One region of the Lactobacillus sp. ESL0684 genome, then DNA from elsewhere that is predicted to be linked to it. Evidence: riboswitches for the same ligand, from Rfam matches in the RefSeq annotation. Region 1 holds a riboswitch; each other region holds the start of a gene.
The links. A riboswitch is a leader RNA that binds a small molecule or an ion and turns the genes downstream of it on or off. The one in region 1 is predicted to bind thiamine pyrophosphate.
Positions count from the first base shown of each region.

Region 2: another riboswitch for thiamine pyrophosphate. It lies ahead of thiW (energy coupling factor transporter S component ThiW); the one in region 1 lies ahead of OZX56_RS06900 (ECF transporter S component).
Region 3: another riboswitch for thiamine pyrophosphate. It lies ahead of OZX56_RS00455 (ABC transporter ATP-binding protein); the one in region 1 lies ahead of OZX56_RS06900 (ECF transporter S component).
Region 4: another riboswitch for thiamine pyrophosphate. It lies ahead of thiM (hydroxyethylthiazole kinase); the one in region 1 lies ahead of OZX56_RS06900 (ECF transporter S component).

Region 1 covers NZ_CP113941.1:1,417,860-1,425,288, reverse strand. Annotated here, with positions in the region: gene OZX56_RS06925 (PTS transporter subunit EIIC) at 1-163, shown strand, start outside; gene OZX56_RS06920 (PTS fructose transporter subunit IIA) at 187-498, shown strand; gene OZX56_RS06915 (MupG family TIM beta-alpha barrel fold protein) at 586-1,671, shown strand; gene OZX56_RS06910 (hypothetical protein) at 1,688-1,984, shown strand; gene OZX56_RS06905 (alpha-L-fucosidase) at 2,058-3,302, opposite strand; TPP riboswitch at 3,358-3,447, shown strand; gene OZX56_RS06900 (ECF transporter S component) at 3,498-4,076, shown strand; gene udk (uridine kinase) at 4,130-4,765, opposite strand; gene OZX56_RS06890 (GntR family transcriptional regulator) at 5,104-5,781, shown strand; gene OZX56_RS06885 (GntR family transcriptional regulator) at 5,783-6,472, shown strand; gene OZX56_RS06880 (PTS sugar transporter subunit IIB) at 6,488-6,955, shown strand; gene OZX56_RS06875 (PTS sugar transporter subunit IIC) at 6,971-7,429, shown strand, end outside.
Region 2 covers NZ_CP113941.1:178,393-185,821, reverse strand. Annotated here, with positions in the region: gene OZX56_RS00870 (GNAT family N-acetyltransferase) at 1-230, opposite strand, end outside; gene helD (RNA polymerase recycling motor HelD) at 240-2,534, opposite strand; gene OZX56_RS00860 (matrixin family metalloprotease) at 2,686-3,333, shown strand; gene OZX56_RS00855 (histidine phosphatase family protein) at 3,346-3,990, shown strand; TPP riboswitch at 4,040-4,134, shown strand; gene thiW (energy coupling factor transporter S component ThiW) at 4,187-4,696, shown strand; gene OZX56_RS00845 (NAD(P)H-binding protein) at 4,773-5,714, opposite strand; gene OZX56_RS00840 (pyrimidine-nucleoside phosphorylase) at 5,921-7,219, opposite strand; gene OZX56_RS00835 (sugar-binding transcriptional regulator) at 7,233-7,429, opposite strand, start outside.
Region 3 covers NZ_CP113941.1:92,391-99,819, forward strand. Annotated here, with positions in the region: gene rlmH (23S rRNA (pseudouridine(1915)-N(3))-methyltransferase RlmH) at 349-828, shown strand; gene OZX56_RS00445 (hypothetical protein) at 982-1,302, shown strand; gene OZX56_RS00450 (energy-coupling factor transporter transmembrane component T) at 1,355-2,008, opposite strand; gene OZX56_RS00455 (ABC transporter ATP-binding protein) at 2,017-3,375, opposite strand; TPP riboswitch at 3,417-3,506, opposite strand; gene OZX56_RS00460 (helix-turn-helix transcriptional regulator) at 3,615-4,553, shown strand; gene htpX (zinc metalloprotease HtpX) at 4,646-5,530, opposite strand; gene OZX56_RS00470 (LemA family protein) at 5,545-6,105, opposite strand; gene OZX56_RS00475 (SLC13 family permease) at 6,182-7,282, opposite strand.
Region 4 covers NZ_CP113941.1:1,777,325-1,784,753, forward strand. Annotated here, with positions in the region: gene OZX56_RS08680 (ABC transporter substrate-binding protein/permease) at 1-1,021, shown strand, start outside; gene OZX56_RS08685 (amino acid ABC transporter ATP-binding protein) at 1,021-1,770, shown strand; gene OZX56_RS08690 (pyridoxamine 5'-phosphate oxidase family protein) at 1,817-2,188, opposite strand; TPP riboswitch at 2,338-2,426, shown strand; gene thiM (hydroxyethylthiazole kinase) at 2,488-3,276, shown strand; gene thiD (bifunctional hydroxymethylpyrimidine kinase/phosphomethylpyrimidine kinase) at 3,291-4,100, shown strand; gene thiE (thiamine phosphate synthase) at 4,110-4,766, shown strand; gene OZX56_RS08710 (hypothetical protein) at 4,827-5,249, opposite strand; gene OZX56_RS08715 (helix-turn-helix transcriptional regulator) at 5,246-5,458, opposite strand; gene OZX56_RS08720 (FAD-binding protein) at 5,625-7,429, opposite strand, start outside.

The DNA.
Region 1 (7,429 bases):
TGGAGCGTTCTTTGCGACTGGGTATGATTGGCGTGCAATTGTCGTCGGAATCATCAATATTTTGGTCTCGATGCTGATTTATTTGCCATTCTTTAAGATGTGGGACAGACATCAAATTAAGGTTGAAGCTGAAACTGAAGCCGAAGAAGTTGCAGCAGCTTAAATGAAATTTAGGAGGAATATATAATGAAAATTTTATTATCATGTAGTGGTGGAATGAGTTCTTCTCTGATTGCTCAGGGTTTGGAAAAAGAAGGAAAAAAACGCGGTCAGGAAGTTCAAGTTCACGCAACTGGTACAGAAAATGTTGCTGATGACTTGAATGCCAATGATTATGACGTTGTTCTGCTTGCTCCGCAATCAGTTTATCGTAAAAAAGTTGTTGAAGAAGAAGCAAATAATCATGATATTAATTTTGTGATGATTCCACGCAATATGTATAATCCTCTTGCTACTGGTAAATTACTTGATTTAGTCGAGGAAGAATTAAATAAATAGTTCTATTAAATACTAAAAACACTTCAACAAGTAATTTGGTGAAGTGTTTTTAACTTTAATGATTAAATTTTTTATAGGAGACAATCTATGACGATGAGAAATATCGGATTATCAATTTATCCGGATCACAGTAATGAACAAGAAGATGAGCAGTATCTTTTGTTAGGTGAAAAATATGGTTATACGCGAATTTTTATGAGTATGCTTGAAGCTAAAGATGTGGAAGCAACTAAGAAAAAGTTCCAACATATTATTAAGTTTGGTAATAAGCATGGTTTTAGTACTACACTTGATGTGTCGCCACGGATTTTTAAACAACTAGGTGCCTCATATACTGATCTTTCATTTTTTGAAGAATTAGGTGCTTCTGCCATCAGATTAGATGAGGGATTTGATGGGATGACTGAAGCCGCTTTGTCTTATAATCCTGAACATATGATTATAGAATTGAATATGAGTAATAACACCGGGTATTTAGATAATATTTTGAGTTACGAAGCAAACGAACCGTTTATTTACGGTTGTCATAACTTTTATCCACAAGTTGGTTGCGGTTTAGATGATGACTTCTTTATTGAATGTAGTAAAAACTTCAAAAAACATGGTATTCATACAGCAGCGTTTGTTTCTAGTCAATGCGGAACTCATGGTCCTTGGGATGTCAATGATGGTTTACCTACGCGGGAATCGGACCGGTATTTACCAGTTGAAGTTCAAGCTAAGTCCCTATTTATGAGTAATCTAATTGATGATGTCATCATTGGCAATTCGTATGCTAGTGAAGCTGAATTGCGCAGTCTTAGTGAATTAGATAGATATAAATTAACTCTTGACGTAGAAATGGTTAAGGATATTAGTGAAGTAGAACAAAAAATTTTATTAACTGAGAATCATTTTCGTCGCGGCGATAGTAATTCCTTAGTTGCACGTTCAACTCAACCACGAGTTAAATATCATGATGATAATCCAGCTCATGATAATGATAGTGAATTTGAAGTAGGGGACATTCTAATTTGTAATGATGATTTTGGTGTCTATAAGAATGAACTACAAGTAGTTTTACAACCACATAGTGATAAAAGAAAGAATAAGGTTGGGGCGATTAAGGCTGATGAATTATCACTACTAAAATATTTACGTCCTTGGACAAAATTTAATTTTGAGTCTAAGTAACCAAAGGAAAAATTAAATGTGGCAAACATTTTTATTAATTATTGGCTTGTTAATTATCTTTTTGCTTGCGAATAAAGTGGTTAGCCAAGTTTATCTTGCTGGACATAAAATTTATAGTGTTCTAGTAGGATTACTTAGCATTTTGTTATTAGCATTTGGAATCATTTATTGTAAGAATTCTATTGGTTTAACTTTGATAGGGGCAGTGTTTGTTTTTGGATGTATTGTTTTTTTAAACTCATTTGATCGCAATATTAAAACCTTTATGCACCGCAAGGATAAACAAGGTACCACTAAGGAAGATAAAGTATAATTTAATATAAAAGAGCTCGCTAAATTTCTTTTTGAAATATTTAGCGAGCTTTTTAGTTGGTAAAGTTGAAGTATTATTTAAAGGTAACTTTTGCGATGCGAACACACCAATCGCTACCATAGACATAACCAGAAGCATTAATAGTTAATGTACCGTTTTTTGGTTCTTGCATAAATGATAGCTTTTCTCCGTTGTCTAACCAGCTGATAGCTTTTATTTCTTTGAAGAAACCTTCAAAAGACCGCAAAGTATTTCCTTCTCCGCCCAGTACCACGTTGTCGTTACCGACGATTTCTAAGTCATGAATAAACAGATACTTATTTTTGTCATTGCCAAGTACCAAATCTTTTTGATTACCATTTGCTTGGACCCCGGCCTCAGGTCGGGTTTTATAGATAGCTTCACTGGCCATCTCTGTCCAATTACCTATTTGCTGCATGATAGCATGATTTATTTCAGGAATTTTGCCGCTACCAGTAAGTCCAATGTTGAGCAAAATATTGGCACCAATGCCGCGACAATGCACAATGTTTTCTATTAATTCTTTACCGGACTTAAAATCTAAATCATTTTTGGCAAATCCCCAGTGTTTGTTCATAGTAATTGAAGCTTCACCGGCTACATACTTATCATCAAAGCCGTGATTGACTTGGCTAGGTGTTTCTCGTTCGTAAGTTACAACGTCAATCTCTGAATTACTAATTTGGCCACGTTCTTTAAGACCGGTATTATTGATAATGATAGCTTCAGGTTGGTATTTGCGAATCATACCGTAAAGTCGTGAATGTTTCCAATTTGCGTCTTTTTTATCCCAATCACCATCAAACCAAAATCCGCCAATTGGTCCATAATTTTGACATAATATTTTGACTGAATTCAATAAGTAATCAAGGTAATCATTAAAGTTATTCTGATAAAGAGGCGAGTGCCAATCATAAGTTGCCATATAGAAAAATGGTTTAATATCATATTTATTACAGGCATTTACAAATTCTTTAATCAAATCACGGTGAGCTAAACTATGTATTGCGTCAAATGTTGATAAGCATTTAGTGTCGTATAAGAAGAAGCCTTCGTGATGCTTAGTAGTTAGGACGATATATTTGGCGCCCATCTGTTTAGCAGCAAGGACAATTTTATCAGCATCGAAATTGTCTGCCGCAAAGGAATTGATTAGTTTTTCGTATTCAACTTGATCATGTTGATGAATATATTCAGTCCATTCACCTTTAGCAAGCTGTGAATATAGCCCCCAATGAATAAACAAACCAATGCCCATGTTTTCGTAATTTTTAATTCTTGTTGGAATTTCAGTCATTTTTCCTTCTCCTTATCGTAATGAACTCACCTGTGGTATACTGTACGAAAAGATAGTATGTCACTAGGGGTGCTTAATAGCTGAGAAAAACCCTTGGAACCTGAACAGGATAATACCTGCGTTAGGGAAGTGTTTAATAATTAAGCATTATTGTACTCCTAGTTGACTTTTTTAAGAAGGGCTAGGAGTATTTTTATGTTTACCAGATCATCAAAATGGAATGTTAAATCAATAATTTTGATTGCCTTAATTGGTATTATTATGGGGGTAGTTTATACTTATGGCTTTAATTGGGCGTATAACCTGGTTAAAATGGCTTTACTGCCAACAGGTTTTGCCCCAGTGACAGATACAGTATTTGCTGGCCTATGGCTCATGGCGGCACCATTAGCAATGTATTTTGTCCCTACAAGTGGTTCCGGAACAATTGGTGAAACATTAGCTGCAGTTGTTGAAATGGCAATTGGGGGCCAGTGGGGACCCATTACAGTTATTTCTGGAATAGTTCAAGGAGCAACTAATGAGATTGGTTTTTTTCCTAAAAAAGAACGTTATCAAAAATTTTCTTGGACTAGTGTCTTGATTGGCGCTTTTTTTGCCGGACTGGGGTCATTTGTCCCAACTTACTTTTTATATGGTTGGAACAAATACAGTATGACTTTACAAATTACAATGTTCATTACTAACATGATTTCGGCTTTGGTATTTGATGGCGTTCTAGTTAAATTAATTACCAATCTTTTCGATAAGGCGTTAAAGCCAAAGATAATTTAAATATTATGCAAAAATTCGTTAATAAAAAAGTTGAGCGTAAAAACTCAACTTTTTTATTTTCGATTTAAGACAGCGTGTACTTTGGTTGTCAGCATGTCGATGGCGACATCATTTTCCCCACCTTCAGGAATAATGATATTGGCATAGCGTTTAGTTGGTTCAATAAACTGATGATACATCGGCTTAACGGTCTGCAAATATTGTTCAATTACTGAGTCGATTGAGCGTCCACGTTCTTTAATATCGCGTTCTAATCGGCGAATAAAGCGAATATCATCGTCTGTATCGACATAAACCTTAATATCCATCAGATCGCGAATATCTGCGCTAGCTAAAACTAAAATTCCTTCAAGAATAATGATATCTGCAGGTTCAATGTGAATGGTTTCTTTGCTTCTAGTATGATCTTTAAAGTTGTAGATTGGCATTTCGATTGCCTGATAGTTAAGCAAATCGTTGATCTGCTTTTTTAGTAGTGGGATATCGAAGGCATCAGGATGATCGTAGTTAATTTTCATGCGTTCAGCCATTGAAATATTAGCATTATCCTTGTAATACGAATCTTGAGTCATAATCAAGACGTGCTCATTTTCAGCCATTTGTTCAACTATTTTATGGGCAATAGTAGTTTTACCACTACCAGATCCACCAGTTATGCCAATCACGACAGGTTTTTCAATTTTAGACATCTAAGACGCTCCTTCTTTATCAATAATATTCTACTTTAGTTTGTATGATAGTTAAAGTAAAAATGTGCTGAAACCAAGATTAATCGGTAATTTAATTTATCAAAAATAGACTTTTTTATAAAAAAGCGTTGACATATTTTTTGAAAGCGATTACTATTATATCTGGTATTAAAAAAACAAAACTTATCTTTTAAATTTTATTTACATAGCTATTAAACTGTATAAATTTTTGAATATTCAATATTTTAAATATAAGTTTTATGAAAATAAGACCAAAGGAGTGAGGGAATATAACAGAATTTAGAGAGATATCTCCTAGTATACAAGTAGAAGAATATTTGCAGCATCTGGTTAGTTCCATTGATAAGCAAGAAGATTTACCAAGTCAAAGAGAAATTGCTGATAAGCTTGGAATTAGCAGAAGTGCTGTTCAACATGCTTTGCGTCACCTTCAAGACGAAGGTGTAGTGTCTGTTAAACAACGCTCAGGAATTGAAGTAAATAAAAAGATCGATATTAATATGCTGGGGATGCAGTCAATGACTGCCGAGTTAGGAAATCAAAATGTTAAGATAAAGCATTTGTCGACAAGCAGTGTTCAGGTCACCAAACAATTGCAAAACTTTTTTGGGTCAAAGACAAGTCAATTATTAAAGATAGAAAGAATTCACTGCAACAGGGATAAGCCTCTAAGTTATGAAATTACATACTTTAATAAAGCGGAATTTCCAGCTTTGGAAAAGGTGGATTTTACTAACTTATCACTTTATCAGATTTTATGTGATGAATATAATGCTGTACCAACATATGGTAAAGAGGATATCACGTGTATTTTAGCAGATGATAGGTTGGCTAAGGCGTTGCAAGTTAAAGACGGTGAGCCTCTTTATCAAATTGAAAGTTTTAATTATCAAGCTGATGATCGTCCACTTGAATGTACCAGGCAATATTTAATTGGTAAACAGTTTAAATACTATTTCACTGCTAATAATATTTTTGATTATCAGGAGGATTAAGATGCTATTTAAAAATGTTTATTTTGATCTTAATCACAAAATTGCCAATGGTTTTTATTCTCCAGGAAATAGTTTACCTAATGAAAATGAACTACAACAAATTTATGGTGTAAGTCGCACAACTATTCGTAAAGCAATTGATCAGTTAGTAAGTGAACAAAAGGTAGTTCGTAAAAAAGGAAGTGGTTTATTTGTAAGGCCTACTATTTCAAAGCAAAATATTCTGAATATGACGGGTATCATCAGACCAACTTATCTTGAATCATCAGATAAAGTTAAATTTAAGGATACTTATTTACGGTTAGTTGGCCCTTATTATGCAGATATATTAGGAATCTCAGCTAATGAATTACTGTATTACGTATCATTTAAAACATTATCAAGCCATGGAAAATCCTTTGAAAAATTATTATTGCCATTGGATAATTTCCCAGGTTTTGATCCAGCTTGTCTGAAGGTGACGCCCATCATTGAGGTCGTAAATTCAGGTAAATTTAATCTTGAAAATGTATATCAAGATTTTCAGTTGGTTGAGGCATCAGCTGAAAGTAGTAAGCAGTTGAACTTAAAAATTGGATCACCAATTTTTAAGATAACTAATCTTTTTTCAACAGCTGATAAGAAAAATGTTGCTATTGAATATCGAATGCAAGATGCATTAAATACTGAATATTCAATTGATTTTAATTAATGGAGGAAATATAACATGATTAAACTTGTAAGAGTGGACCACCGTTTAGTTCATGGCCAAGTTGCAGTTTCTTGGTTTTATAGTTTGGATGCCGATACCATCTTTGTTGTTAACGATAGTGTCGCCAAAGATGATTTTCGCAAATCAGCTATCCGTTTAGCTAAACCTGACAATGCCAAACTAGTAATGAAGAGTGTTGCCGAAAGTATTGAAGCAATTAACTCAGGAATTACTGATAAATATAAAATGTTGATTGTAGTTGAATCAGTAGCTGATGCAGCAAAGTTAATAAAAGGTACTCAGGGGAAAATCAAAGGTCTTAATTTAGGGGGTACCAAACCTCGTGAAGGAACCAAAAATTATTCTAAAACTATCAACTTGACTGATACTGAGGCTGAACAATTAGTCAATCTGCAAAACGATGGCGTTGATGTCTGGATTCAACAAGTTCCTAGCGAAGAAAAGCGAGAATTTCATAAATAAATTGAGAGGTAAATTATGAATAAATATTTAATCGCCTTGATCTTAGCCTTGATTGCAATGCTAGGAAATGGAGAATACTTTTTAGGTTCATCAATGTTATCAAGGCCACTTGTTACGTGTACATTAACAGGTTTAGTTTTGGGTAATTTGCACCAAGGAATCATCATGGGAGCAACTTTAGAATTAGCATTTGTTGGTTCATTTTCAATTGGTGCTTCAATTCCGCCGGAGATTATCTCGGGTAGTGTCTTAGGTACGGCTTTTGCGTTAAATGCAGGAAAAAGTACTGCTGTGGCTTTAACCTTGGGAATTCCAATCGCTTCTTTGGTTTTAGTAATTAAAAACCTTTGTTTTATCTTTATTTTGCCATTCTTTGTGCATAAGGCAGATAAATATGGAGATGAAGCAAATGGAAAAGGTATTGGCCGAATGAGTAATTGGGGTGGCTTTTTCTCAATTAACCTACCAATTGGT
Region 2 (7,429 bases), 650 kb from region 1:
AACATCCACTTGCCATCTTCTTTAAACAAGCGACATACTGCTTGGGCAGCACTATCATCATCATTTAACAAATAAACTTGAATCGCTATTAAGTCATCATCGTCAAGCTCAGGATCCGTAATTTTTTGTTCTGTCACAAATGTATCAATCCGTAATTTAGCAACACAGAACATTTCCCGTCCGGTCATTTCAGCTATCCGTTTAAACTTAAATTGCTCTTTACCTGTCATTTTTCTTACCTACTTTTCTACATATGTAGCAGGGTCTACTGTAAGCAGCCGGCTCTTTTGACCTACATAAATCAAATCAAGCTGATACATTGCTCGCGAAGCAATCGTATAGACCAGTTGTGTTTCATCAGCTTCATGATAACATTGATCAGAAGCATCCCACATCACAACCGCATCGAATTCCAAGCCCTTGGCTAAGTATGACGGCAAAACTAGTGTACCATCAACCAAACGTTGATTAGCTGTCGCAATTAACGTTGCCTTACTTCCTGTTTGTTTTAGTCGCTTACTAACATCCTTAGCACTAGCTAAATCCTTAGTAATAATAGCTGTTGTTAAGTTAACTTCAGTATTATCCTTTAAAATTTGAACCAATGCAGCAATTGCCTCGTCGCTATTATCGCGTTTCCAGAATGCTGGCTTGGGCCCTTGTCGATTAAACGATTCAATCTTTTCACCTTGACGCAACACTTGCTTAGTAAAATCAGTTAACTGCCTAGTTGACCGATACGACTTAGTTAATTGCACCACATCCGTTTTTTCTGGATCAAATAGACTACTAATCTGCTTCAAAAGGTCGCGGCTATCATCTTTAGTAAAGATTGCCTGGTTTAAGTCCCCTAACATCGTGAATTTTGCTCGTGGGAAGTTAAATTTAAGATAACTCAACTGAAACGGCGTATAATCCTGAATCTCATCAATAAAGGCATACCGCATTTCATAATTGACTTGCCGACCAGTTATTAAGTCATACAGATACAAATAAGCTGATACATCGTTCATGTGCAATTGGTGTTTTTTTAAGCCCTGCTTAACCTGTGTAATATGCTCAGACCAGTCAGCCGCACTAATTTGCCATTTGGTTAAATCAATCATCTTGGGAACAGCTCGCAAAAAGCTCAAATATTGTGCCGGCATATTAAGATAACTATTATGCTGAATTTGTTGATAGACCTTATCAAGTTCTTTCATCACAATCTTACGACCTAGAAACTTCTCTTCTTTTTCTTCAGATTCAAATTCCTGATCAGGTTTATCATACAAAGCATTAAGTTGCTCTTTACTTAAACTCTGAATTGCATCACTAACCCACGGCTTTTTAGTTTCCGAATTAATCTTGCGATTAAGTGACTTGATCAATTCCTCGCGAGTTGCATCAATTCGGTTAGTTAAATTATAGTTTTCATTGTACGAGTAATAGATCTCATTGATCTTTTCTTTAGTAAAATAAGGATGCTTAGTATCACGAAAATAGATATTCTTAAAAATCAATCCTCGCTTATTTAGATGCTTGGCGTAGTGCGTTAATAGCTTAAAGAATTGCGTCGAATCTTTAAAACGGCCAATTGCAGAACTGGCAGCTTGATCTTCAAACTGATCAAAGAGGTTTTCAACTTCCATCTTTGGTAAACGACGAGCAACAAACTGCCAATAGGTCATTTGTACCATATTTTGTTCGCCCATTTCTGGCAAAACATTTTTGATATAATCATTAAACAACTGATTGGGGCTAAACATGATTACGTCACTACTGGTTAAATTACCACGATACCGATAAAGCAGATAAGCGATCCGTTGTAAAATAGCCGACGTTTTCCCAGATCCAGCAGCACCTTGCACAAATAACAAATCTGCACTAGTGTTTCTAATAATCTTATTCTGCTCTTGCTGAATCGTAGTTACGATTGACTTCATCTGCGTGCTTGACTTTTCACCCAAAACTTCTAAGAGCATCTGGTCACCAATTGATTCATTGGTATCAAACATGTTGACAATTTTACCATTTTCAATCATGAACTGGCGCTTCTTAGTCATATCAACAGTAACTTCGCCTTCAGGCGATTGATAAGAAACTTGACCAAGCTTACCGTCATAATAAATTGAAGAAATCGGTGCCCGCCAATCATAAATTAAAAAATGATTATCAGGATCGGCAAAAGACCCTAGACCAATATAAATCGTCTCAGGTTTTTCACTGCCTTCTTTAAAGTCAACTCGCGCAAAAAATGGCTTTTGCTCGAGGCGATTAACTGTACCTAATTGTTTAGCAGATTGCTGCCAAGCATTTTCCCGTTCATCTAGTAATTGCTGTTGCTGATGAATAGACAATGCCGTTTCCATCGAAGTCGAATAGCCATCGTAATCTAATTTAACATCGTCAAAAAAATGTGAATTAAGATTCCTTGCCTCACCTTCAGCAGACTTAATTGCCGAAGTTAATTCTAACTTCTTTTGTTTAATCATCTTTAACAGATAGTCAAGATGTTGCTGCTCAAACTGTTTATCATCTGTCGCTTTTGTCATAAAGTCACCTATTTTCAAAACTTGCATTCCATTTTAACATGAATTTGCAGTTATATATAATATCTCGAGCTGATTTATAAAGTTTAATAATAATTCATGAAAAAGTTAATTTTTTCTTCTATAATAACAAGTGTTGGAGGATAACTAATCAATGAAAAAACCGCTAAAATTTTGGCGTAAATTCATATATGCCATAATCGCTGCCTTAACCTTTACTAGTACCGCAACTGCTCTTGAGCCTGATAATTCACAGTCAAGTTTCCCAGATGAAATCGTTGCAGCTAAAAAAGCTAAGAAGTCTAAAAAGGTCAAGAAAAAGAGCAAAACCAAAACTACTAAAAATAAAAGTAAAAATTGTCACTGGAAAAAGCCAACTGCAACAGTTTATCTTGACCTAAATGATGACCCCGAATTAGTTGATGCTAGCAATGAGGCAATTAAAGCATGGAATGATACCAATGCTTTTACTTTTAAAAAGAGCAAGCAAAAAAAGTCTCAAATTACGATTGAACCAATGTTTGATTCTGAAACAGACGCGGCAGGACAAACCCAAGTTACCTATAATCCCAAAAACAAGCTCATTGCTAAAGCCAAAATTCAGTTAAATACTTTCTACCTGTATAATTTGATATACGGCTATACTCACCAAAGAATTGTCAACACAGTTGAACACGAGTTGGGCCACGCGATCGGGCTTGATCACAACCAAGGCAAATCTGTCATGTATCCATCAGGTTCGCTATATGATATTCAGCCAATTGATGTCAAAAACGTTAACAAAATCTATCAGAAAAAATAATTGGAGCAAATCATGAAAAGAATCTATATCGTACGCCATGGACAAACTTATATTAATCGCTACAACAAAATGCAAGGTTGGTGCGATACTCCGTTAACCCAAAAAGGTATTACTGGCGCTGAGCAAGCTGGTGAAACACTACGGGATGTCCCTTTTGATATTGCTTTATCAAGTGATTTAAAACGGGCTAGTGACACTTGTGACATTATTATTGAACATAATCAAAATCATGATGAATTGCAGCATATAGCTAGTCCATATTTTCGTGAGCAATTTTATGGATACTTTGAAGGAATGGATAGTGACATGGCTTGGCAAATGATTGGTGGGCCTCATGGTTACCAGAATCATTATGACTTGTTAAAAAACGAATCAATCGACACTGCCAAAGATTGGCTTAAAGAAGCCGATCCGTTTCATGATGCCGAAAATGCTGCAGAATATTGGGCACGACTTGATAAGGGATTTAAATTAATTAGTGAGCTGGATGGTGCTGAAAATATTCTATTGGTAACTCATGGATTTACTATTCGTAGCATTGCAGCACGTTACAGTAATTTCGATATTAGTGTCAGCCCACGCAATGCCTCGATTACCATGATGACAATGACTAACCAAAAAATGGAAGTTACTTCTTACAATAAAATGGAACTATAACCATTAACATTTTATTTTTTATAGAGTACAATAAAGTTAAAATAAAACAAAAAAGTCTATGGGGTGCCCGTTATATTGGCTGAGATGATACTCATAAACCTGATCTAGATAATACTAGCGCAAGGGATAGACTAACTTGAAAAGTCCTTTGCACAATCTGCGCAGAGGACTTTTTTATACTACCAAGGAGTAAACGATGACTAACCAAGGAAAACAAACTGAAAAATTAACAATTCTAGCAATTATGATTGCGCTAGACGTAGCTTTATCACCACTTTTTCGAGTCGAAGGGATGGCTCCTATGTCAAGTGTCATCAACGTAATTGGCGCAACTATGTTAGGCCCAGTTTATGTCACCATTATGGCAACCATGTGTGGCATTATCCGCATGCTAATTTTAGGTATTCCACCGCTAGCTCTGACTGGAGCAATTTTTGGCGCACTCCTTGCTGGTATTTGCTATAAAATAACTGGCAAACTTTGGGCCGCCTGTCTAGGCGAAATCTTTGGTACTGGCATTATTGGTTCTCTACTATCTTTTCCAGTAATGGTTTGGTTCACGGGTAGTGCCAATAATCTGTACTGGTTCGTTTACACGCCTAGATTTATTGGTGCAGCCCTAATCGGTTCAACGGTTGCTGCCATCATCATGCTAAAGCTTGGTAAAATCAAGCAATTTCAAAAGGTACAAAAATTATTTTTTTAGATAAATAACCAAAAATAGCATTCCCGCTCAATCTTTCTTGATTTGCCAGGAATGCTATTTTTTACTACTTTTTTAATTAATCATCTTTTGAGTGTCTTTCACCAATTTGAAATTCTGCTTGATGTTCAAACATATACTCAACTGACATTGGTTCGTCTCCAGTCAATTTTTTAAAGTCATCTGTATAAGAACTCATTTTACCCATTCGCACAGCTTTAGAAAATGAAACCATTCCATCTGATGAAAACGGTGCTTCAGAATCTTTTTTAAATTTACCAGAAGTATTTCTTGGAACTCCCATTGCATCAAAAAGTTGATAATTTTCTTCATCAGTAATTTCTTGATACTTAATATTATTACCGGTGACCTTATTAGCAATCGCAACAAAATCACTGATAGTCATCAGATCCTTACCATTAATATTCAAAATTTTATGATGCAAATCGTCAGCTAATGTAGCATAAGCAACCGCTTTGGCACAATCTTTACGTGAAATATACGCCATCTTACCGTCACCTTGACTATTAGCTAAATCCTTACCTTGTTTTACAAAAGTAAAGTAATTGGTAACCATCGCTTCTGCATATTGCGAATTACGTAAGATAATATAGTCTAACCCACTCTTTTGAATATAGTCTTCAGTATAAGCATGATCAATCTTTTCAATACTTGGATTGGTTGGATCGCCAGCGTTAACTAATGAAGTATAAACAATCTTGGAAACACCAGCTTCTTTAGCAGCATCGATTACATTTTTGTGTGCCCGTTGTCTTTTTTCCCCTACAAAAGGCATCGAAATTAGTGCCAAGACATCTCCGCCAGCAAATTTTTCGGCTAAACCATCACTAGAATTAAAATCTGCTTGACGAGTTTCAATTCCTTGATCAGCAAAGTTTTGCAATACTTGTTCATTATAGCCACAAAAGATCAAGTTCTCTTTGTCACTAAGTTTCAATAAATTCTTAGCAGCTTGACCACCTAAATTACCATCAACACCTGTTAAAATTATTTTGTTCATGTTTTCCTCCTATTTAGCAATCGCTTACAGTTTATGTGATTTTAAGAGCAAAGTCTAATATGAATATTTAATACAGTAACACTTTTTCTTATGAAAGCTGTATTGTAAAGTTGCTAAGTAGCTTAACTATTACAAAAATACCAAGGTTAATTTTCAGACAAAAAAAGTAGTTAGAACTAACATAGTCGTCTAACTACTTTTTTAAATTATTCAATTATTTTATAAATCATTGGATAAGGTTTAGCTTCATCCGCAATCTCAATGCAGTCATAAAGCATTTCTTTAATGTCAGTAACATCTTCACGATTAGCATGAATAGTTAACAAGGATTCGCCGGCTTCAACGCGATCGCCGACTTTTTTATTAAGTTCAATACCGACACCATAGTCAAGTGCATCATCGGCCTTTTGACGACCACCACCAAGTTTCATGCTGGCAATTCCAACTTCATCAGCCGTTAATTGTGCTACATAACCACTAGTTTTAGCAGGTAGAGCAATTTGATATTTAGCATGTGGCATTACACTATAATCATCAATTACTGACCCATCTCCGCCTTGAGCAACTACCATGGCTTTAAAGCGATCTAGAGCCGAACCATCAGCAATTGTCTGTTCAAGCAACTTTCTTGCCTTATCAGTTGTCTTAGCTTTACCACCTAAAACAACCATATGACTACCAAGAGTTAAAACCAATTCGAGTAAGTCCTGCGGTCCATTACCTTTAAGAACGTCAAGTGTTTCTTCAATTTCTAAGGTATTGCCCACCTTGTTACCTAGTGGTTGGTTCATGTCAGAAATTAGTGCCATGCACTTCATACCAACACCCTTACCGATTTCTACCAATGCGTGCGCCAATTCCTCAGCCTCTGGCAAAGTCTTCATAAAGGCACCAGAACCAGTCTTAACGTCGATAACCAAAGCATCTGTTCCAGAGGCAATTTTCTTACTCATGATTGAGCTAGCAATCAAGGGAATTGAATCAACTGTGTCGGTTACATCCCGGAGCGCATAAATCTTTTTATCAGCGGGCGCAATATTCCCAGTTGCACCAATAATTGCCAACTTTTCTTGTTTAACTTGATCAATAAACGCTTGCTCACTAATTTCAACTTGATAACCCGGAATTGCTTCTAGCTTATCAAGCGTACCACCTGTATGGCCTAATCCGCGCCCAGAAATCATGGGTACAGGAATGCCCACGGCAGCTACCATAGCAGCTAACGGCAAGCTGACTTTATCACCAACGCCACCTGTTGAGTGCTTATCAACCTTAATTCCAGGAATTTCAGACAAATCCAAGTGATCTCCAGAATTCATCATATCTAGAGTCAAAGTTGCTCGTTCATGATCAGTCATATTATTAAAGTAAATGGTCATTAGCAACGCACTAGTCTGATAATCAGGGATTGTGCCATTAACAACACCATCTACAAAAAACTGAATTTCTTCATCTGTTAGTTCATGACCGTTTCTTTTTTTGTCAATTATGTCTACCATTCGCATAGTATTCACCTCATTATTGATAGGTGAGTAATTCCTGTGCAATTGCTTGATCCAAAATAAACTCGTTAGCGTAGCCTGCTTTAATGACCGCATAGACTGTCGGTGCCTTTAAGATGCCGCTGGCAATCAAAACAGAATGGGCTTTAGTCTTAAGATCGGCTAACTCAATCCCAACTGTACGATCATTCAATTCACGACTAACAATCTCAC
Region 3 (7,429 bases), 560 kb from region 1:
AAAACGATGTTGATAACTGTGTATAACTTTGTGGATTGTGTATAACTTTGCCAAAAAGGCTGCTAGATAGCTGTGGATAATCTGTTGATTGTGTGTAGATTACAGGTACTATTTTTAGGAATAATTAGTCAAATATCCTAGTATAATAGCATTTATTGCCATACGTTTGTAAATTTGCGAATTAGAGATAATATGTGGGCAACTTTTTAACAAAAAAATTTTAAAAAATCTGCAATCACAAATTAGGTGGCGAACAGAAGTTTTGACTACAAAATGTAGATTTTGCTTTTACACAGTTGTGGAAAACTGGGGTGGAAACAATGCGAATTAGGGGATAAAATAGAAGTTATGAAGATTAAGATTGTATGTGTAGGTAAATTAAAAGAGAAGTATTTTCAGGCTGCCATTGCGGAATATTGCAAGCGTTTAAGTCGTTTTGCAAAAGTAGAACTAATACAAGTTGCAGATGAAAAGGCACCAGAAAAATACAGTTTAGCTCAGCAAGAACAGGTTAAAGCAATTGAGGGTAACCGAATTTTGAGTAAGATCCAGCCAAAAGACTATGTTTATGTAACTGCAATTAAGGGAAAAGAACGTAGTAGTGAGGAGTTTGCCCATGAATTGCAAGATTTGGCTACTTATGGACATTCAACGCTAACTTTTGTGATAGGTGGTAGTCTGGGGACTAGTCAGGCAGTGAATCAGCGTGCCGATAGTTTGCTCAGCTTTGGTAAGTTGACTATGCCGCACCAATTAATGAGGGTGGTCCTAATTGAACAGATTTATCGTGGTTTTATGATTAATAGTGGCAGTCCATATCATAAGTAATTGAATTACTGATGGTTAATTGCAAGTTGCTTAATCAAAAATTTGGTTGAACAATGAAGCTAGTGGAAGTATTATTAACAGATAAGTAAATACCAGTAGATATAATGTAATAATGATTGTGAAATATAAGTTTAAAAGAATAAAGGTGATTATATGGTAGATAAGTATTCTGACTTTGATTATGTTGGGTTGGCTAACAACTTGGCTGATGATATTTCTAATTGTGGTAATTTTGTTGTTTGGGCTTATTGGTATACAACTTATGATAAGCAAGAAGTATTTTTTGAATACTTTTATTTAGACAATCTTGAAGCTGCCATAACTAATCCGAAGTATCGTAGTGTAGCAGAAGTGGACCAACTGGTAATTGCAGAGTTACCACTATTTTTCCGAAAGAAGATGGAGGCTGTAGATTTATTGCAGATCTTTGTTAAGGAAAATAGAGAATGGGGACAAAAGCAGTCACGGGATTAAAAGGTTAATAACTAGCAAAAAGACAGCAGGAATTAAACTGTTGTCTTTTTGCTTATTTCAATGTAAAGAGGAAGAGGTTCGTTAAACAGAGTAAAAGTATACTCCATAACCAATCACTGCGTTTAACTGTGATTGGCGCAATTATAGAACGCTGACCGCCTTCGCGGTATCCATGTGATTCCATTCCTTGGGCCAAATTATCGGCTGAATTAAGGGCAACCAGAATGGCTTTAAAATAAAGTACTGGTGACCAAAAACTCAGATAAACACCGCGCATCATACCAGCAGTTCGGATTTGTTTAACCGCATGCTTCATTAAAGGGATAATATTAAGAGCAGCTAGCACACCATAAGCAAATTTGCTTGGCAGCTTAAAATTTTGTTCAAATGAACGTGCCAATGATTCAGCACTAGTATTGCAGCTAACACAGGCAATCGAGAGCGTATAAACATAAATTCGACTTGATAGGCTCAAAGCATTATTAAGATTTGGCTGGGTGGTAAACCAGTATAAAGTAGCAAAAACGGTGATAGCAGCAATTAATGGTGCAAGTAGCAAAGTTAGCAGTTTTTTTATCGTAGTGTGGTGAACTAACAAGTAACCAATACAAAATAAAATAATTAGTAAGTTAGTGGTTAGACTGACCTTGATGGAGATTTCGATAGAAATAATTAACGCTAAAATAAATTTGAAACTAGGATTCATGATTGACCTCACTTAGTAGAATAGCTCAAATGCTGATGTTGCAAGACTAGATGATAGTCGCACCAAGGGGCTAAGTTATGTAAATCATGACTGATAATTAAAAAGGTTTGGTGGCGAGCTTGCTGACTTTCTTGCATGAGCTGGACAACTTTTTTACTGGAGGCTTCATCTAATCCACTTAATGGTTCGTCAAATAGCAATACGTCTTGATTAGTTAGTAGCATTAAAAAGATTTGTAGTTTCTTTTGTTGACCTCCCGAAAGTGTGTAAACAACTTGATCTAGGTGCTGGTCTAAATCAAGATAGTTCAATGTTTGATTGATTTTTTCAGAGGTAAAGAATGGATTTAATCCTTGTTTTTTACTCAAAGCAATTTCGTCGGCAACTGTGACACTTAAGAATTGATCCGTGGCATTTTGAAAAACTTGTGCCACGTTAAGCAAGTATTTTCGAGCGCTTAACTTGCTAATCTCCTGATCATAATATGCAATACTGCCAATGTAAGGGATCATCTTGGTGAGTGCATTAAATAATGAAGTTTTACCAGTACCGTTAGCCCCAGTAATGAGAGTTGTTTTTCCAGCAGCAATTTTAAGCTCAGGTTGTTGTAATAGCAGTCGCTTGTGAGCAATTTGGACATTAGTTAAGGTGAAACAAGCAGCCTTGTTATTTGGGACAGCGAAGCAGTAGGAGGCAGCAGTCTGCCCCTGTGTCAACAGCTGGTCTTTTTCATGATCAGATAGTTTAGTGATTGTACCATTTTTGAATTGAAAGAGATAATCGCAAATGCCGGCATAATCGTTTAATAGGTGGTCACTAACAATAATAGTTTTACCCTGAGTTTGTAATTGTCCGAGCTTGTCAATTAGAAATCTGCGTGCTTCAGGATCACAACTGGCAAAAGGCTCGTCTAATAGAAAAAGGTCAAGGTCCATTGCGACCAAAACAGCGAGGGCAACCCGTTGTTGTTCACCGCCTGACATAGTATTAATCTTTTGATCAAGTAGCTGCTTAATTTGGGTAAATTCTACACCGTGAGCCAATCGCTGGGAATATTGTTCAGGAGAGACTTGTAAATTTTCAAGTGCAAAGATGATTTCTTCACGAGGTGTGGCCATAGTAAACTGTTCACCAGCGTGTTGAAACATCATGCCGGCTTGTAATCCATCAAGATCAACGTTTCCAGTAGTTTGACCAGCGTATTTAGGATACAAACCAGCAAGAATTTTTAAAATAGTTGATTTACCACAGCCAGTTGGTCCAATTAAAAGCGAAAATTTAGCTGTTGGGATTGTTAAATTAATTTGATTAAGAATTTTGGTATTTTGATTATATGAAAAACAGAGATTGTTAGTTGTGATTGACATTTTTTCACCAAATAAAAAGTCGTCAAGGAAAAACTCGACGACGCAAAAACGTTAATTTTCCCTTCGCTGGTATTAGCCATAGCAGGTTCAATGGGTATCTTCTCAGCCAAACGGCACCCCGATGTTGTTTGGCTAAATTGTACAAGAAAAAATGTCCTTTGTCTAGTTTTTCATCATTAAACTGCTTTTTTGTTATATAATTGAACTATGAAAATAAACTAAGATTAGGTGGTGAAATCATGGCAGTAGTTAAACTGGAACAATATTTACTCAGTATTTTGCATGCAACTACAGCAGATACCAATGAGTTACGGTTAAATTCAGGAAATAAAAATTTTGACCTATTTACAATTTTGCTTGAAAATCATAATACTGGTGTCCATCGTTATCAAGCAAGCAGCTATCAACTGCTTTATGTGGCAGCAGGTGAAATAAAAATTAAGGTCGATAACTATGAATATCGGCTCAAGCCGGGAAATATGCTTTTTTTGTTGAATAAGTGTGAATATGAGATACAACAGCAAACAAATAGTGGGGTATTGGTTAAACTAGAATTTAGTTTACAAAAGCTAGGGCAGTATTTCCCAGGAAATACTGGTTCGCGTACTGCGTCAGAGCGGGAAATTATCAAGCAGTTGGAACAGAAATTGGAACAACAGCGATTTTTATATCTTAAAAATACTGAATTATCAGAACCAGTTCAATTAATAAATAAAATAATTGATGAATATCTACAAGCAAATTTATTTGCTAAAGAAATTATTGCGGCCGAATTAAAATTGTTGTTGATTACTACTATCAGAAAGCAAGACTTGAACGCTGCACCAGCAACAACTATGGAATTTGCCGGAACAGAACTTGATCGCTATATTGATGCCAATTTTGCTGATATTACTTTAGCAGAAGCAGCCAAACATTTTGGCTTAAATCCTAATTATTTTTCAAGCCTAGTTAAACAAAAAACGGGGAAGAGTTTTGTCGAACATGTTGATGAGCGAAGGATGCAAGAAGCCCGTAATTTGCTAGCCCGACCAGATATCTCGGTTAAGGAAATTATCACTTTAGTGGGATATCAAGGAAAATCCTTTTTTTATAAGAAGTTTAATGAATATTATCATCAAACACCGGTTCAGATGAGGTCGGAGTTATTTAGACAAGCTAATATTAATTTAAAATAGAATAGTATCAATGGTGATTCGGTCAGAATCGCTATTTTTGTTGCACTAAAAAACCGATCAAAGAATAAGTTCTCTGGTCGGGCAGTGAAAAATTACATTTTTTCTAGTCGCTTAATTCGGTCTGCAGTTGCTGGATGGCTGTCAAATAAGTTTTTCTTATGTAATGGATTCTCAATATATAATCCACGACTGCTTGGATCAGCCTGTTGCATTGGCTCACTGTGTTCAATCTTAGTTAAAGCAGAAATTAGTCCCTGTGGATTTCGGGTTAGTTCAACTGATGAAGCATCGGCTAAATATTCGCGATTACGTGATAACGCCATTTGGGCCAGACTGGCACACAATGGACCGAGAATTAACACAAATAAAATTGCAATAATTTTAAATATTAAAACCGCCTTGTTGTCATCATGATCGTCATTGTCGCGATCATCATCAAACCACCAGATGTAACGACTAGCAATACCTGAAATATAGGAAATAACGCCCACTAAAACAGTAGCTACGGTTGAAAGGCGAATATCATAGTTTCGAATGTGTGAAACTTCATGACCTAGAACTCCCTCGAGCTCTTCACGATTCATCATGGTTAATAAACCTTGAGTGACTGCAATAGCGCTGTGCTCGGGATCACGACCAGTCGCAAAAGCATTAGGGCTAGGATCATTAATAATAAAAACTCGCGGCATTGGCACGCGACCCACTAAGGCCATATCTTGTACAATATGCCATAATTCTGGATTGTCTGATTCGTGAACTTCTTGGGCATGATTAAGGTTCATTACCATATTTGCAGGATCATGCATAACTATCAATAGATAGATTGCACTAACAATTAGGGCAAGGATTAAACCGCTCCAAGGTGTCCCACCAAAAAGATAGCCTAATCCTGAACCAACTAAAGCAAGAATAATTATGAATAACACCATAATCAAGCCTGTTTTACGCTTATTACTGGCGATTTGTTGAAATAGCATGGTTGATCCTATTATTAAAACTTAACTTTAGGTGCTTCTTTTTCAGCTTCACTTGTTTGCAAATAATCGACTTTTTGGAAGCCATGAATTCGCGCAACCATATTAGATGGAAAAGTTAATAGCTTTTGATCATAAAGGGCAGCTGAAGAATTATAAAGTTGCCGAGAATAAGCAATTTTATTTTCGGTATTGGTCAATTCTTCTTGTAGTTTCATGAAGTTTTGGTTGGCTTTTAAATCAGGATAATTTTCCTGTAAAGCAAAAACTGATTTCAGCGCATCTGAAATCTGGTTTGATACCTTTAACGCTTGCGCCCGGTCATCACTAGGAATCGCAGTCAATTGATTCCGTAATTGCACCACTTCGGCTAAAGTACTTTTTTCATGTTTAGCATAGCCTTTAGTGGTTTCTACAAGATTGGGAATTAAATCATTACGCCGCTTTAGCTGCACGTCAATTTGACTCCAAGATTCATCAGTATATACCTTAGATTTTTGTAGTGAATTATAGCTGGTAATATAGATAGCAACTAACAGAATAATGATAATTAGAATTATCCACATTAATGGTGACATATTTTTCTCCTTTTAATCTAGCTTAATCTAATTATAACTAACTTCTGCTTTTTTTGGAAATAGTAACGAACTGGTTTTAAATGAGTAATAAAATTCCTCCGATAATTGTTAAGATAACTAAACCAGCGATTTGCATCAATAGCCATTTCTTAAAGAATTCACCTTTTGAAACTGTCCCATTTTCAGTAAAGGTTTTTAGAACTAACATGTTCGCCATTGAACCAATTGGCGAGCCAAAGCCACCAATATTTGATCCCAAAAATAGGGCTTCAGCGTACGGCGTGAACTTCCCAACTAAAATCGTAGCTGGCACATTACTAATAATCTGGCTAGAAACAATCGAGGTAAGATAAGTTGACCCCTCTGAATTAATCATGGTGTGAATTAAGGTCACAATGACCGGAATCTGTTGGATATCACTAATAAAAATAAAGAAACAGGTAAAAGTTAGCAATAAAGCATAATCAACTCTAAGTAGTATCTTAGGATTGATTAATAGTGCCAAAATGATGGCAGCTATCATTGGCCAAGCTACATTAACCACCTTAAAAACGCCCAAAAAGAAAAAGGCAAAAACCATTGTAGTGATGATTGTTGGCCGAACACTTATTTTAACTGGTGTAGTTTTTTGAATTGGAATCTGTTTACGAGGAATAAAGTGAAAAATAATAAAGGCAATAATTAACGAAGCAATCAGATAAGGCAGCGACCAAGAAAAGAATTTTAGGGCACTGACTGAATATTTACTGACTAAAAAGATGTTATGTGGATTACCCCAAGGCGTAAATGCCGCTCCAATGTTTGCTCCCATACCAATTAAGGTAACAGGCAATATTTGCGGTAAATTATACTTTTTGGCAATATTGAGATATAATGGAATTAGTGTAAGCGCTGTTATGTCGTTACCTAAAAACATCCCAGCAATAATAGCTAATAGCGTAAATAGAATATTTAGTTTACGTGTGTTATCTGCAATACTCGTTAATTTATACGCCAGCACGTCCAAAACATGCAAGTAGGCATATATTTGAATAATGACTAGCATCGCGGCTACCGAAAATATCGTGTGTAAGTTAATGTCCTCGAGCCGCGGTCTAGCAAAAAAAAGGCTGATTATAGTTACTACAGCAGTAATTTGTAAGATTCTGTCGTTAGCGATTTTTTTCAAGACGGTCATAAAATGTCCCCTTTCGCAAGTTACAATCATCTAAAGTCATTACTTCTATTTTGAGCTTTTTTTTTGCTGTATGCAATAATAAATTTGTAATCATAATGAAGTCTGGCTAATAAACAAGAACTTTGCTTTCCTATATTATTATATACT
Region 4 (7,429 bases), 360 kb from region 1:
TGGCTATGTAGCAGAAGACACTGAATCGACCTCTTTCAAGCTAGTCGATCCTGATATTAAGGCAATCGCTGTTAGTAAAATGGCTGGTTTCCACGCAACTAAAGACGAATCAATTACTTCGATTGGGATTGCTAAGCCTAATAAAAAGCTGCTCAAAGACGTTAACCGCGTTTTAGCAACTATCCCAGAAGCTAAAAGAAACAAGTTGATGAATGAGGCCGTTAAACAGCAGCCTAAGAGTGATAAGTCTTCCAAGAAAGGGAAACACACAAACTGGTTCGTCTCCATGTGGCAAGAATACGGTGGCATGATTCTAAACGGAATTGGCATGACCTTGCTACTAGCTTCAGTCGGAACCATTGCTGGCTTCTTCATCGGTCTATTAGTTGGTATCATTAGAACTATCCCCACTCCAAAGTCACGACCAAAAAGATGGGGATTAAAATTTATTGACTGGCTACTTGCAGTCTATATCGAAATCTTTCGGGGTACTCCAATGATGGTGCAAGCTGCCGTTATCTACTATGGTATCGCCCAATTTTGGCACCTGAGCATTGACCGAACAGTTGCCGCATTAATTATTGTTTCTATTAATACTGGTGCCTACTTAGCTGAGATTATTCGCGGTGGGATTACTTCTACACCTGAGGGACAATTCGAAGCTGCTAGTGCACTGGGAATGACACACAACCAAAGAATGTGGCACATTATTTTACCGCAAGCAATCAAGAATTGTTTACCATCAATTACCAATGAATTTATCGTTAACATCAAGGATACCTCAGTCTTGAGTATCATTTCTGTTTCTGAGTTATTCTTCGTTGGTACCACAATTGCCAGTCAAACTTTCAAGTTCTTCCCAACTTACCTAACCATTTCAGCCATTTACCTAATCTTAACGTTCACAATTACCAGAATTTTCAACTTGATTGAAAAACGCTTGGCAGGAAGCAAGAACTATAATCTAATGGCTAATCAAGTGCAGGTCGGAACTAATAATGAAACAGAGGTCAAGAAATAATGACACAAGCAAACGAAACCATTTTAAGTTTAAAGCATATTAAGAAGTCTTTCGGCAATCATGAAGTGCTACGTGATATCTCCTTTGACATCAATAAAGGCGAAATCGCAACGATTATCGGCCCTTCCGGCGGTGGTAAATCAACTACCTTGCGGTGCATCAACTTACTAGAGGAGCCGAGTGCTGGTGAAATCGATTTTCACGGCAAAAATGTCCTAGCAGAAGACTATAATCGCAACATTTATCGGGCTAAAGTTGGCATGGTTTTCCAACAATTTGATTTATTTGAAAATAAAAATGTCTTAGCTAATTGCATGGTAGGTCAAGAGTTAGTCCTTAAAAGATCAAAAGAAGAGGCTAAGAAAATTGCCTTAGCTAATTTGGAAAAAGTCGGCATGGCAGAATACGTTGATGCTAGACCCAACCAATTATCCGGCGGTCAGCAACAACGAGTAGCCATCGCCCGAGCCATTTCCATGGATCCTGAGATTTTATTATTTGATGAGCCAACTTCTGCTCTTGATCCCGAGATGGTTGGCGAAGTTTTAAGTGTAATGAAGAACTTAGCCACAACAGGTTTAACGATGATTATCGTAACCCACGAAATGGCCTTTGCCCGCGACGTAGCCGATCAAGTCTTGTTCATCAGCGACGGTATCATCACAGAAGAAGGCAGCCCTGACCAGCTCTTTAATCATCCTCAAAATGACAAAACTACCAAGTTTTTGCGTAATTTCCAAAATAATTAAGCATCAAAAAAGCATCCTTATTGAATTAGGATGCTTTTTAAGTTAGCTAGATTTTTTGTTCAATGCGGTCAATCTTTACCTCAAGAATTTTTCTTAGCCAAGGAAATTTAGCTTTTAATTGGTCATAATGTTTGCCCTCAGCATAGAACTCACCTGTACCATAAATGTAAAAGCCAGCACCGGGGCCTGCTGTCCCCTCAACTTCCTTACTACCAACTGTAATTACTACATGATTATCTTCAGCAAAATCAGCTTCGATGCTATGCATTCCAGCTGCTGGTAAATATAGCTGGTTATCTTCCTGATCAATTGTAATGTATGACATCCAAGTATTAACGATTCCCGCTGGCTGGGCGTTAAGGGCAATAATCGTCGCCGGGCCCTCATGCTTCATTACTTCTAAAAATTTCTGATCCATTTGTAATCCCCTTTGCTTAATAAAAATGTATTCCTAGCTTAGTGCTAAATTTAACTACTTTCAATTTATTAGCTCCTGGCATGATCAGACTAATCTTATTTAAATGAGATTATTATTGTATTCTCTACCAAAAGCCGCTATAATGATGGCAACAACACGAGGGGTGCTGATAAGCTGAGATTAAACCCTTTGAACCTGTAAGTTAACACTTACGCTAGGAACGTGTCACTCTAATTGAGCTTTGGCACCCAACGTGCCAAGGCTTTTTATTATTACCGAATTTAACGGAGAGAAATATTATGCAATTAGAATTATTAGAGCAATTACGGGTAGCTAACCCAGTTATTTTAAATGAAAGCAACTTTGTAACCGTCCAAGACGTTGCCAATGGTTTAAATGCACTGGGAGCTTCACCAATTATGAGTAAAGAAATTAATGAGACTGCCGAAATGGTCAAGATGGCTAATGCAGTGCAGATCAACTTAGGTACTATGACGCAAACAGAACTTGCTCACATGCAAAAAATGGGACAATTGGCTGAGCAACAGCAAAAACCAATTGTACTGGATCCAGTTGCCGTTGGTGCCGTTAATTATCGTCTTGAAGCTGCAGAACAACTGCTAAAAGAATTTCAAGTAAATATTATCCGCGGCAATGCTGGCGAAATTGCCGCCTTGGGCAACTTTAATTGGCAAGCTAAGGGCATCGATGCCGGTTCTGGTACAGGAGACTTAGACGAAATCACCAAACAAGTTGCTCAAAAATATCACTGTGTAGTCATTACTAGCGGTGCCGTCGATACCATTAGTGACGGACAACAAGTCGCTCACGTTTATAATGGTAGCCCACTCTTCCAAGCCCACGTTGGTTCTGGTGACATGCTATCTAGCATTGTTGCAGCTTTTGCGGCGGTATGTGACAACCTCTTTGAAGCAGCCGAGACTGCTACACTAGTTTTTGCTGCCACGGGAGAATTACTAGTTAACCAACAACCCGATCTCGGACCCGGAACTTTTGGCATTAAATTAATTGATGCTTTAGCTAAAGTGCAGGTTCCCGACCTAGTAAAAATTGCTAAATTTGATTAAGAAAGGCAAATATTATGGTAGAAAAAATTAATTCATTTCCCCAAGTACTAACGATTGCAGGTACAGATTCAAGTGGCGGGGCAGGTGTTATGGCCGACTTAAAAACCTTTCAAATGCAGCAAGTTTTTGGCACCGCGGTAATTGTAGCCGTTACTGCTCAAAATACTTTAGGCGTACAAGCTACCCACCTCTTACCATTAGAAATGATTGACGCACAGTGTGCGGCCTTAGCTGATGATTTAGATATTCGCGCCTGCAAAACTGGTATGCTAGGCGATGCCGAACATGTTCACCAAGTTGCAGTAAACTTACAAAAATACGACTTCGGCCCAGTTACTGTTGATCCAGTAATGGTAGCCAAAGGCGGTGCCCAATTGCTCAGCGATGAAGCTGTTGAAACAGTCAAAAAAGAACTATTGCCATTAGCCACTCTAGTAACCCCTAACTTACCCGAAGCAGAAGTTTTAACTGGGATGAAAATCACTAGTGAACAACAATATCCTGATGTAGCCCATACTTTACAAGACATGGGCGTTAAGAACGTCATCATCAAGGGCGGTCACATGGACAATGAAGATGTGCGTGACTATACTTTGCTGGCAGACGGTACTAGCTTTTGGACTAGTAGCAAGCGCACCCATACCAAGCGCACTCACGGAACTGGTGATACCCTAGCTGCTGCCATTACTTCCCAGTTAGCCTTAGGCCAAGACCTAACTAATGCAATTAAAATAGCCAAGAAGTATGTCACAGCAACCATCGAGCACACGATCCAAGTAGGCCACGATCATGGCCCACTTAATCATTGGGCCAAGCAATTTTAGGAGTATTTCATGAAAAAGTTTAATTCTAACATTTTACAAGCCTATTTTATTTGTGGCAGTCAAGATATTCCACAAGGACAAAGTCTAATTAAGATAGTTGAAACGGCATTAAAATCCGGCATCACTGCCTTTCAGTTTCGTGATAAAGGTACTAATTCGACCTTAAAGGAAACTGATCGTTTACCAATGGCCCAACATTTGCATGAGCTTTGTCAGGCATATCAAGTACCATTCTTTATAGATGACGATCTTGCATTAGCTAAAAAAGTTAATGCAGAAGGAATTCATGTCGGTCAAAGTGATACTGCAATCGAGCAGGTAGTTGCTGAAGTAGCCGGGCAGATGCTAATCGGCTATTCTTGTTCCAACTCCACTCAAATTAAGCAAGCTAACCAAATTGCTGACATCGATTATTACGGTAGCGGCCCCATCTTTGCCACTAAATCCAAAAGTGATGCTGATCCAGAAATTGGCATTGCTGGTTTAGCCACGCTAGTCAATAAGAGTACCCGACCAATTGTGGCAATTGGCGGTATTAAAGAAACGGAGCTGCCTGCCATTGCCCAGACTGGTGCAGCTGGTGCAGCCGTTATTTCAATGATTGCCCAAAGTAATAATATTGCCAAAACTGTTGCCACAATGAACAATGCGCCTTGGCACAAGTAATGCAAAACATAAAAACTTCCAGTTGTTGATTACTTCTGGAAGTTTTTTTAATTAAACGAATTAATTTTTTCGATCTTCAATGATTCCAAAAATAATTTGTAAAATCAGGCTGACATTCCAATAAAAAATTGACATAGTAACTATTACTGTAAATGCTTCGACTTTGAAATTAGCATATAACAAAGCAAAGATAACAGCCACTATCAACACAATATTATCCAGCCACTTGAGTACACGCGCATCGGCTACGTTACCAACATATCGATCACGTTCATCATCTTCAAACTCATCTCTGTGGCCCTTTTTAATATCTTGGGCGTTAATATGATAGCCAAGGGCCATGAAGAAACCAAGCGCCGCTAAAATAAAATTTTTTAGCTGATGAGCCCAGCCATCACTAAAAAAGATGGCTGCTAGTTCGATTAAGCCCAGTAATAAAAAGAATACTTCGCAAATAGCACTTTTAATTAGTTTCTTCCTCATTTTTCTTCTCCCAAATAATCCTGTAAGCAAAAGAGTTCTTCAATGCTAAGCTTGAAAATACGAGCAAGTTTATATGCCAACACTAACGATGGCTTATATCTTTCTTTTTCAATCGAAATAATCGTCCGACTACTCACATTAACCTTTTCTGCCAATTCTTCTTGAGTTAGATTATGTTCTAATCGTAATTTTTTTACTAAATTTGGCATCGTTTCACCTTATTTAATCACATATATGAAGCTCACTTCATGCTATAAAAATCGAAATAAAAAGTCAAGTTATATAATGGGTTTTAAAAATTCAAAATTACTTTATTTAAGATTAAAAAAGTCCTGATAGCAATTAAACTACCAGGACTTTTTAGTCTAGAAACTTTTATTTAATTTTACTTAGAGCATCTTTAACGGCCGCTTTTAAGCCTCTTGTGGTGTTAGATGCACCAGAAACGGCATCAACATCAACCGTATTAGCTTTAACCATCGCTTGTGGCAATTCCTTGATCGCCTTAAGCCCGTAATCATCTGATTCCGCTTGTTTTAAGACTTCAACATTTTTGATATTCTTTTGCTGATCCACAGTTACGCGAACCACAATTTCATCACCCATACCTTGATCAGATTTGCCTAAGTATTGATTAGGACCAACAGCATACTTTTCTGATTTAAGATCTGAAGATAGTGGTTGATGACCAATATGCTGTTCATGATCTGCTGTTTCTGCAGAAATATCTTCAACATCATCTTTAGGATGAGCCGCATTTTGACCAGCAATCTTACCAAAGATTAAACAATCAGCTAAGTCAGAGCCACCTTGGTATAGATTAGCCATATTACTACCTAATTCTCCTGCACCATACAAGTGTGGAATCGGTTGATGATCAGGATCAAGTATCTCAGCCCGTGCGTTACGTCTTGGTCCAGCCTCAGACCAACCAATAGTTTGCACCAATGGCGTAGCATAATATGGACCAGTAGCAGAAAACTCTGTTAAAGTTTCAGGTGCGCGATGAAAGGCATAGTCAGTACCCTTTTGCGCAAAGAAGTTAAACTCATCAATAGTAGTTTGTAACTTTTCGGCAGTAACCCCCATTTTGTCGGCTAATTCCGCCACAGTATCAGCCTTAATTACCGAGTTTAATGCCTTATTATCAGGGAAGTCTTTCAATTCACTAATCTTATCGTATTGCTTTTGATCAAATACAAAGTATGGCTTAATCGGATTAAGTGGCTTGTACCAAGAACCATGATTTTCAACATAGCCTTCACGAGCTGCTTGGTCTTCTTTGAAATAACGTGTACCATCATCACCAACTGTAAAAATACTACCAGTATAAAAGACTGGATTACCCATATAAAATGGCGCACGCTTCATCCCTGGTTCGTAAAAGGCAAAACTCTGTTGCATCCCCCCAGCAGCATACATTGACATATGCCACATATCAGCACCTGCTTCATGGGCTAAATCGATTCCTTTACCTTGATTATAAAGTGTCCCTAAAGGAATTAATTTATAAGAACCAATGTAATCTTGAATTTTCTCTGGATTGTTTTCAATTCCACCAGTCGCTAAAACAACGCCGTTCTTAGCATAAATATTTAATAAAACATGATCGCGCTCAATTTGTGCTCCTACCACTTTACCATTAGGTGTCTGCAGTAAGTGTTCAACTGGCGAAGAATACCACACATCAATGTTATCACTTCGGTCAATTACGTTTTGGCGCAAAACATTCCAAAGTGAAGCGTTAAAAATTCCCGGTTTAAGTGTAATCATGTCATAACTCTTCGCACCCGGAAGCTCAGGATGATCGGCATCAATTGCATCATCTGGTAGCCCCAAAATTGTCTTATAGCTAACTGGCTGGTCAACACCTAAATATTTTTTGAAGTATTCCTTCATGTGGGTTATTCCATGAACGACTGTTGCTTCGACTTCAGGATCAAGTTCGAAATGTTGCGCTAAACCTTCATAATATTTACGGTAGTCAGCTTCGCTGCTGCTATAACCGACTAATTCAGCAGCATATCTAGTATTACCACCTTCATGGCCTTCCGGAGCAGAATCTACCAACAAAACTTTGGCCCCATCATCTGCAGCAAAGCGAGCAGCTGTCGCTCCAGCTCCCCCAAATCCTAGTACAACTACGTCATAACTAGCATCATAATAAGTGTTTTTATTAA